DNA from 3 places in the Nocardia sp. NPDC050378 genome. Region 1 is predicted to be linked to each of the others. Evidence: riboswitches for the same ligand, from Rfam matches in the RefSeq annotation. Region 1 holds a riboswitch; each other region holds the start of a gene.
The links. A riboswitch is a leader RNA that binds a small molecule or an ion and turns the genes downstream of it on or off. The one in region 1 is predicted to bind cobalamin.

Region 1 (3,268 bases):
ACCAGCCCGAGCGTGAGCGCGGCCGGAACCAGCAGGACGGCGGTGACCACGGCGAGGGTGACACTGTTGACCGCGCGCCCGAGCAGCACATCGCGCACGGGTCGACCCGAAATCAGCGAGGTGCCGAAATCGCCCTGCGCGAACCCGATCAGCCATTCCGCGAAGCGCACCGGAGCCGGACGGTCGAGGCCGAGCTCGGCGCGCAACGCGGCGAGTTGCTCGGGAGTGGGGGCGCCACCGCCGGTGCGCGAGAGGATCACCGTCGCCGCGTCCGAGTCCAGTACCTCGAACAGCGTGAAAACCACCAGCGCGACAGCACAGAGCACACCGAGCCCGCCGACGACGCGCCGTGCGGTGTAGGCGATCACGACCGGCGGGTCATTGCTCGGCCAGCCAGGTGGTCGCGTAGTTCGCCCAGTCGTCGGTGCCGGGCACACCGTCGCGAACACCACCCACGAAGTTCTTCGCCGCGTCGGGCCGCTTGGCGAAGCTGAAGAGGATGTAGCCGCCTTCGTTCCAGAGTTGTTCTTGCAGTTCGCGATACAGTTCGGCGCGCCGAACCGGGTCCATCGCCGCACGCGCCTGCGCGAACTCGGCATCCCAGTCCGGGCGCCGCCAGCCGGTGCCGTTGCTCGGTGAGTCGCTGGTCATGGTCTGGCCGTAGAAGTAGTCGAGACTGTAGTTCCACCAGCCGACATGACTGAGCGGAGCCTTACCGCTGACCTGCGAGAAGTAGGTGTCGGCAGGTACCGACTCCAACTTGATCGTGATACCGGCGGCTTTGGCCTGCTCGGCGAACAGTGTCGCCGATTCGAGCATGCCCGGTGAGCCGTCGGCGGTCGGCAGCGTCACGGTCAGCTGCTCGTGCCCCGCCGCGCGCAAAAGCTCACGCGCACGCTGCGGATCGTAGGACCGTTGCGGCAGCGTGTCGTGATAGAACGGGGCGCCTTTGCCGTAGATGTCGTTGCCGACCTCGGCGTATCCGTAATACACCGACTCCACCATGGCCTCGCGGTCCACCGCCAACCGCATCGCCTGCCGTACTCGCGGATCGTCGAACGGCGCTGTGTCCACTCGCATTTGGAACGCACCCATCAATCCGGCCGGTGGCACGACCACCGTGACGTTCGGATCGTCGGCCAAGGTGCTCGCCTGCAGGTACGAGATCTCGTGTGCCACTTCGGCCTCCCCGGACAGGAAGGCGTTCACACGCGCTTCGGTCTCGGCGATCTGGATGATCTCCACCTCGTCGAGATACACCGGTCCGTCCCAGTAACGCTCGTTGCGGCGCAACAGGGTGCGGTCACCGGGCGACCACCGCACCAGCGCGAACGGCCCGGTGCCGACGGGCAGTTCCGAGCCGTCGATGGTGCCCGTGCCGTCCTTGACGATGTAGCAGTACCAGCCCGCCAGCACCGAACCGAAGTCGGCCAGCGGTGTTTTCATGGCGACCACCACGGCGAGGTCGCCGTCGGCGCGGGTGCGCGACATGTCGACCGCGGCGAGATCCCCCGACGAGCTCTTGGCCGGGTCGAGCATCCGCTCGAAGCTCCAGAGCACATCGCGCGAGGTCAGTGGGGTGCCGTCGCTGAAAACCACGCCGGGGCGCAGAGTGATCCGCCACTCGCTGCCGTCGGCGTTGGGTTCGAGCGACTGCGCGAGGCGGTAGCGCAGGGTGAGGTCGTTGTTGTAGGCGACGAGCTTGTCCCAGACGTTCTTCGACACCGCCCCGCCCGCCGAACTACCGGCCTGATGCGGGTCGAGCACGTCCGCGCTCGCCGAACGGCCCGCGATCACTGATCGCAGACGACCGCCAGGCCGCGGCGGACCCAGCGCAGCGCCCGATGGACTGCCCGGCGAACCGCAGCCGGTCGCGATCGCGCCGAGCGTGAGCGCGCCGGCGAGCAGGAAGGTGCGACGGCCGAAACCTGACCGTGCCGATGTGGAGTTGTCCATAGCCATCCTCGTGGGTGATCCCGATACGCGGGCGCAGGTATCCTGGCTCCCGGATCGACGCTCCCCACCGGCCTTCCAACCTGGGTAGGTCGTGGCCATGAATCGGCGGATCGCTCCTCGGTGACAGTTGCGGGACAGCCCCGGATTCGCACCGGTGTTCCCTACGCCCGGGTCAGACCTTACCGTGGCCTCCCGTCGCACCTCCCCGACATGCGGCGCACGGCGACTGCCGCGTTTGCCGATGACGTGCTTCACCATTGTCGGTGGAGTTCCTTGGCCTAAGATGGTCGGCGCAGCTGGTTCACGTTCACCGTGCGGAGTCGGAGCCCCGAACTCCGGTGATCGTGTCGAAACCGGACACCGGAATACCGGTGTCCGGCGAGAGGGAACCCGGTGGGAATCCGGGACTGTCCCGCAGCGGTGAGTGGGAACGACCGCCGTCAACGAGCACTGGGCATCCGCCTGGGAAGCGACGGCCACTAGGTCGGCCGAATCAGGCCGGTGCCCGCGAGTCCGAAGACCTGCCCGCTGTGCCGGACACGCCGTGTCCGGCGGCCTTCGCCTCGAGGATTGGGCGCACAGACCGACAAGCGACCCGCCGGACTCACCGGAACGGGCGCGTGAGCTCGCCTCGCACGCCCCCGCGCGGTCGGCGGTCGGTGCTACCCGTGACAGGCCAGGGCTATCCGCATCCGCACCGGAGACGATGACCATGTCCGTTTCATCCAGCTTCTTCACCGCAACCGTTCTCGGACTCCCCCGCGTCGGGCCGAACCGTGAACTCAAACGCGCCACCGAGGCCTACTGGGCAGGCACGGCCGACGCCGAGCACCTGCACACCGTCGCCCGCGAACTGCGCCGCAGCGACCTGACCGGCCTCTCCGCCGCAGGCCTCGACTCGATCCCCGTGGGCACGTTCTCCTACTACGACCAGGTGCTCGACACCGCCGTGCTGTTGGGCGCGCTGCCCGCTCGCGTCGCCGACATCGCCGACCCGCTCGACCGGTACTTCGCCGCCGCACGCGGCACCGACACGATCGCCCCGCTCGAGATGACCAAGTGGTTCGACACCAACTACCACTACCTCGTGCCCGAAATCGACTCGGCGACAGAGTTTTCCCTGAATCCGGACAAGTTGTTCGCCGAGCTCGCCGAAGCCGCGACTCTGGGGATTCCGGCCAGACCGGTCGTCATCGGACCGCTCACCTTCCTGAAGCTGGCCAAGCACGCCGCAGGCGCGCCGCTGGACCGCCTCGCCGAGCTCGTGCCGCTCTACCGTGACCTGCTCACTCGTCTGGCCGACGCCGGGGTG
Region 2 (3,268 bases), on a different contig from region 1:
CGCGACGACCTCGCCGACCAGCATGTCGTCGGGTGGGATCTCGTCCTGCGCCACCAGGGCGACGGTCGCGGCGCGGCGGCGGGGGCGCAGCTCGTGCAGGACCTCGTCGTCGACGAGTACCCGGCCCGAACGCGGCCTGTGCACGCCGGACAAGGTGCGCAGCAGGGTGGTCTTGCCGCTGCCGTTGGGCCCGACGATCCCGATGGTTTCGCCCGGCTCGATCGAGAAGTCGACACCTTCGACAACGATGCGTCGACCGATCGCGCAAGAGAGGTCGTGCACACGGATGCGGCCAGCTGCGAGGGGAAGTGGCTCGGTGGCAGGCGTTTCCGGTCTGGATGTGTGCGGTTCGGCGCCGGAGCGCGGGTTCGGTCCGAATGCCTGCGGCTCGTCGGGCGAATGCGTGTCGGGTCGGTGGGTCTGCGGGCTCAGCGGATGTTCGTCGTTCATGAGGTGCCGAATCGGTAGCGGCGCCTGCCCATCAGCAGCAGGAAGGTGGGGGCGCCGATGAGGCCGGTGAGGACACCGACCGGAATCTCGGTGGGGCGCACCAGCACCCGGGTGGCGGCATCGGCGACCACCAGGAACAGTGCCCCGCACAGCGCGCAGGCGGGCAGCAGATCACGATGTCGTGGGCCGACGATCATGCGCGCGGCATGCGGGACGACCAGGCCGACGAAACCGATCCCACCCGACACCGCCACCAGCACACCGACGAGCACCGCGAGCAGCACGAACAACCCGATCCGCAGGCCGGTCACCGGTACGCCGAGGGAGGAGGCGGTGTCGGCGCCCAGGGTGAGGGCGTCGAGCCAACCCGCGATCGCGACCAGGATCGTGGCACAGAGCGCGACGACGATCAGCGGGAGGGCAAGGGTCGACCAGTCCGCGCCCGCGAGGCTGCCGAGCAGCCAGAACAGCACCGATTCGGCGGCGGCGGGATCGGTGCTGCGGAACACCAGGTAGCTGCTGCACGCGGCGAAGGCCGAGCCGAGCACGGTACCGGTGAGCACCAGCCGCAACGGGGTGAGTCCGCCCTGCGCCAGGGCGATGAGGAATACGAGGGTCGCCGCACCGAAAGCGCCGGCCAACGCACCACCGGACAACGCCCATATGCCCGCCCCCGCGAACAGGCCGGAGGTGATGACGGCCGCCGCGCCGACGGCCGCGCCGGAGGAGACACCGAGCAGGTAGGGGTCGGCGAGCGGGTTGCGGACCAGGGTCTGCATCGCGGCGCCCGCCACCGCGAGACCGGCACCGACCACGGCGGCGAGGATGGTGCGCGGGACGCGCAGCTGCCAGACGATGGTGTCGATGCCGGGGTCGGTGGGGGTAGTTCCGGTGAGCCGGGCGCCGAGAGTGTCGAGCACCGCGCGCACCGGAACGGTCTCCGCGCCGAAACCGGTGGCGGCGATCATGGCGACCAGCAGCAACACCGCGAGCACGGGTAGTGCGAGCGAGATCCGTGCACGGATCATCGCGGCTTCTCCAGAGGCAAGGCGCGGCCCTTTCAGAGGGTGCCCGGCGAGGGAGGTCTGACTTTCGCCGTGAGGCGATCACAGTGGCGCGACCGTCCCGGAATTGCACCGGATTCCCGCACCCACCGGGGATGACCCACCGACTGTAGCGTGGCACCGGGTGCCGGCACAGCGCCGGGTTCGGCTCACGGTAAGGCAAAGGGTGTTCGCCGGTTTGTCCGGTTGCTTGAATCCGGGTATGTACCGACCGAACACCTCTGCGCACGGCCTGCGTGGCCGCGTCACCGCCGCCTTCCTCGCGGTGGCCACCGCTGCGACTCTCGGCCTGACCGGGTGCGCGGGCGGCGACGACAAACCACTCGGCACCCCCGACGCACCGCTGCCGACCGATGTTCCGCCGGGCACCACCCTCGTGGTCGCCGACCAGCAGGAGCGGTTACAGCACGCGCTCCGGCTCTCGGGTGAGCTGGACAAGCTGCCGTTCAAGATCGAGTTCGCGAATTTCGTCGGCGGGCCCGCGATCCTGGAGGCCTTCCGGGCCGGCGCGGCCGATGTGGGCCAGGTCGGTGACGTACCGCCGATCCACGCACTCGCGGCGGGACAGGACGTGCCGATCGTCGGCTCGTACCAGACCAATCCGCAGGCGCTGAAACTCGCTGTCGCCCCGGGCTTGTCGATCACGAAGCTCACGGAGTTGAAGGGGCGCAAGATCGCCTACGCCGAGGGCACCGCCCAGCAGGCGGCGGTGTTGAAGGCGCTGAGCAAGGCGGGTCTGAAAACCGGTGACGTGCAATTGATCCGGTTGCAGCTCGCGGAGTTCCTCGACGCGGTGCGCACCGGACAGGTCGAGGTGGCGCCGCTGATCGAACCGAATGTGACCAGGTTGCTGCGCACTCCCGGCACGTCGCTGATCCCGGATTCGGAGACGAGCGGCATCTACAGCGGGCTCGCCTATGTGTACGCGCGACGTGCCGTGGTGCAGGATCCGGCGAAGGCGGCCGCGACCCGGGCCCTGGTCGGCGCGTTCGTGCGGGCATGGCACTGGACCAACACCCACAGTGCCGAATGGGCCGAGGCGTACTACGTGCGCAACCAGAAGGTGAGCCCCGACGACGCGCGGCGAATCGTGGAGTCGCTCGGCACCTATACGTTCCCGCACCTGGACCAGCGGCTGGTCGCGCGTCAGCAGAGCACGATCGACGCGATCGATGCCGCCGGTGAGTTGCCGAGGAAGATCACCGCCGCCGACGGTTTCGACCTGCGTTTCGACGCGGCGGTCACCGAGGCCGTCACCGCGAGCGGCGCGGCCTTCGCCGGGGCGGTGAGCTGATGGCGACCCTCGAAGCCGGTGTGTTGCGGCGCGTACGGGCACACCGGACCGGCGAACCCGAATTGGCTCCGCGTGGACGCGGTAAGCGAAGGCTCGGCCCCGGCAAGCCCATTCCGTTCGGTTTCGCGCTCGGTCCGGCGTTACTCGTCGGCGCGTGGGTCGTCGGATCGGCCACGGGTGCACTCGATCCCGAGACATTGCCCGCACCGTGGACGGTCGCGCGGACGGCGGGGGAGTTGATCGCGGACGGGCGACTGCAGTCCAATCTGCTCACCTCGCTGCAACGGGCGGTGATCGGGCTGGTGCTCGGTGTGGTGATCGGGGTGGTGCTGGCGCTGATCGCCGGGTTGAGCCGAATCGGGGAGGCGCTGGTCGACGGCCCGGTGCAGATCAAACGCGCCATTCCGACGTTGGCGCTGATCCCGCTGTTCATCGTGTGGTTCGGGATCGGTGAGGAGAT
Region 3 (3,268 bases), on a different contig from region 1:
CTCTGCGCTTCGATTCCCCGGACACGGCCACGATCTCGGTGCCGAGCCCGGACGCGTCGACCCAGGACGGCACGCCGAACCCGCCCACCGAGCTGCGTGCGACGGTCTCCGGCCCACCGATCAGCGTCCACTTCGCCGTAACCACCCTCTACCCGGCCGTCGCGGGCGCGATCGGCCCCGACATCATGCTCGACCTGTCCGTCCCCGACCTCCCCGCCCACATCCGCTCCGCCGACGACGGCGACCTCCGGACCCTCGCCATGCCCTGCGAACCGGCCCCTTGATCGCTCGACCTGCCGGGTTGTGGCCCGGCAGGTTCACCGCTACGTTAAGTGCATGCACAAGCATGAACTTACGGAAAGGGGAACCCCCTCGGTCGGCGACCCGGTCGAGGGCTGGTTTCGTGCTTCCGCTCTTGTCGCGACCGTCGATTCGGGTCTCGGCAAATGGCTGACGCTGCACCACGGCATCGGCCTCACCGAGTACCACGCGCTCCGGCAGCTTGCCGCCGCGCCGGACAAGGAGATCCGGGTCAGCGAGCTGGCCCATCGGATCGGGTTGAATCAGAGTTCGGTGACCCGATTGCTGGGGCGGCTCGAGGCAAGAGGGTTCACGCGGCGGGACTTGTGTTCGGAGGACGGGCGCGGTGTGTACGCCGTGATCACCGAGGAGGGGGAGGTGCTGGTCAGGGACGCGCGCGAACCCTTCCAGCTCCAGCTGGAACGTCTGCTCGACGACGCCGAAGAGCTGTCACCGATGTTCGACGCGCTGCTCGCGCGCCGAACGGGGAACCGGGACTCCTGAACTGACCTGACATGCCGCAGAGGTCTTCCGCTCGGCATATATATGTATGTACATCCATAGAAAGGTATTATCGTGAACTGGCTCTACCTCGCCATCGCCGTCGTCTTCGAGGTCACCGTCGCTCTGGCGGCCGGAAAAGCGAAGGGTTTCACCGACATTCGATGGACCGTCGCCACCCTGGTCAGCGGCGCGATCGCGACCTACTTCCTGAGCCTGGCGCTGCTCACCTTCGACGTCGGCGCCGGCTACGCGATCTGGACCTCCCTGGCCGGTGTCGGAATCGTCGCTCTCGGCGCGGTGCTGTTCGGCCAGCGAGTCGACTGGCGCAAGGCGGTCGGCATCGTGATCGTCATCGGCGGTGTCGTCGGCCTGCAGCTCAGCAGCGGCGCCTGAGCAACCTCGTCCCCGACCACTTCTCACCGAAAGGCCGAACAATGTTCACCCACAACCGCACTCCCGCCACCGCCTGGCTCGTCCTGCTCCTCGCCGGCGCCTTCGAAGTCGGATACGCCCTCGCCGTCGGCGGCAGCCACGGTTTCACCGTGCTCACCTGGTCGCTGGTGGCGATCGTCTTCTTCCTTCTCACCCTGTTCGCCCTCAGCGTCGCGCTGAGAACGATCGACGTGGGCATCGGCTATGCCGTCTGGGCGGGCATCGGCGCGGTCGGCGCCGCACTCCTCGGACCGGTGTTCTTCGAGGAAACGCTCACGCCGCTCAAAGCGTTCTGGCTCGCCGTGGTGATCGCGGGAGTGGTCTGGCTCAAACTCGCCGACCGCGCCGAAGCCGCCTGAGCGACCCCGGACGCGGGCTGGAAAGTTGCGGGCGCGGCCGGGCCAGTACCATCGACTTGCTCGGCGGGCGTCGAGGAAACCGGTGGAAATCCGGTGCGGTCGCGCCACTGTGAACAGCCAGACCCTCTCCGGCGAGCACCGCAACCCGATGGGCGCGTCAACCCGAGGAAGGTCTCACCCTGTGATCCTGCTGCTGTCCACCTCCGACACCGACCTGCTGAGCGCCCGCGCGAGCGGCGCCGAGTACCGGTGGGGCAACCCCGCCCGGCTGCTGGTCGAGGATCTCGGGCAGCTGCTCGACGGCGTCGACCTGGTGATCGTGCGTATCCTCGGCGGCAAACGCGCCTGGGAAGAGGGCCTGGACGCGGTGCGGGCCAGCGGCATTCCGATGGTCGCCCTCGGCGGCGAGATCGCACCCGACGCGGAACTGATGGAATGTTCCACCGTGCCGGTCGGTGTCGCCGCCGACGCCCACAACTATCTCGCCGCGGGTGGTGCCGACAACCTGCGTCAGCTCTACAACTTCCTGTCCGACACGGTGTTGCTCACCGGTCACGGATTCGAGCCGCCGGTCCAGCTGCCGACCTGGGGTGAGCTCGAACGCTCGGCGCGCATCCTCGAACCGCACGCCCCCACGGTCGCCGTCGTCTACTACCGCGCCCAGCACCTGGCGGGCAACACCGGCTACGTCGACGCCCTGTGCACGGCCATCGAAGCCAAGGGTGCGCGCGCCCTGCCTGTGTACGCGGCGTCGCTGCGGACCGCCGAGCCGGAACTGCTCACCCTCCTCGGCCGGGCCGACGCCCTGGTGGTCACCGTGCTCGCCGCGGGCGGCAGCAAGCCCGCCACCGCGTCGGCCGGTGGCGACGACGAGGCCTGGGACGTGGCCGCGCTGGCCGCCCTCGACGTGCCGATCCTGCAGGGCCTGTGCCTGACCAGCCCGCGCGCCCAGTGGGAGGCCAACGACGACGGCCTGTCCCCGCTCGATGTCGCCACCCAGGTGGCGGTCCCGGAGTTCGACGGGCGCATCATCACGGTGCCGTTCTCGTTCAAGGAGTTCGACGAGGACGGTCTGTCCACCTATGTCCCCGATCCCGAACGCGCCGCCCGCGTCGCCGGGATCGCGGTGCGTCACGCCCGCCTGCGTCATATTCCCAACGGCGACAAGCGGATCGCGCTCATGCTGTCGGCCTACCCGACCAAGCACGCGCGCATCGGCAACGCCGTCGGCCTCGACACCCCGGCGAGCGCCATCCGGCTGCTCACCGAAATGCGTTCCGCCGGTTACGACCTCGGCGACATCGCCGAGATTCCCGGCCTCGCCGAAGGCGACGGTGACGCCCTGATCCACGCCCTGATCGCGGCGGGCGGCCAGGATCCCGACTGGCTCAGCGCCGAACAGCTCGAGGGCAATCCGATCCGCATCGGCGCGACCGTCTACACCCGATGGTTCGAGTCGCTGCCCGCCGACCTGCGCGAAGCCGTGGTCGAGGCGTGGGGGCCGCCGCCGGGCGAACTGTATGTGGACCGTTCGGCCGACCCGAAGGGCGAGATCGTCATCGCCGCACTGCGTTTCGGCAATGTGGTGCTGATGGTGCAGCCGCCGCGCGGTTTCGGGGAGAACCCGGTCGCCATCTACCACGATCCCGATCTGCCGCCGAGCCACCACTACC

Region 2: it holds a riboswitch for cobalamin, as region 1 does, so the genes downstream of both, AB0I35_RS26175 (iron ABC transporter permease) here and AB0I35_RS29405 (ABC transporter substrate-binding protein) in region 1, are expected to answer to the same signal.
Region 3: it holds a riboswitch for cobalamin, as region 1 does, so the genes downstream of both, cobN (cobaltochelatase subunit CobN) here and AB0I35_RS29405 (ABC transporter substrate-binding protein) in region 1, are expected to answer to the same signal.

What each region holds. Positions count from the first base shown of each region.
Region 1 covers NZ_JBFAKI010000021.1:77,763-81,030, reverse strand. The annotation lists gene AB0I35_RS29410 (ABC transporter permease) at 1-368, opposite strand, end outside; gene AB0I35_RS29405 (ABC transporter substrate-binding protein) at 379-1,956, opposite strand; cobalamin riboswitch at 1,971-2,140, opposite strand; cobalamin riboswitch at 2,295-2,500, shown strand; gene metE (5-methyltetrahydropteroyltriglutamate--homocysteine S-methyltransferase) at 2,663-3,268, shown strand, end outside.
Region 2 covers NZ_JBFAKI010000016.1:6,553-9,820, forward strand. The annotation lists gene AB0I35_RS26170 (ABC transporter ATP-binding protein) at 1-450, opposite strand, end outside; gene AB0I35_RS26175 (iron ABC transporter permease) at 447-1,478, opposite strand; cobalamin riboswitch at 1,511-1,634, opposite strand; gene AB0I35_RS26180 (ABC transporter substrate-binding protein) at 1,717-2,808, shown strand; gene AB0I35_RS26185 (ABC transporter permease) at 2,808-3,268, shown strand, end outside.
Region 3 covers NZ_JBFAKI010000007.1:298,587-301,854, reverse strand. The annotation lists gene AB0I35_RS18715 (MerR family transcriptional regulator) at 1-284, shown strand, start outside; gene AB0I35_RS18710 (MarR family transcriptional regulator) at 337-804, shown strand; gene AB0I35_RS18705 (SMR family transporter) at 877-1,197, shown strand; gene AB0I35_RS18700 (multidrug efflux SMR transporter) at 1,239-1,595, shown strand; cobalamin riboswitch at 1,617-1,743, shown strand; gene cobN (cobaltochelatase subunit CobN) at 1,777-3,268, shown strand, end outside.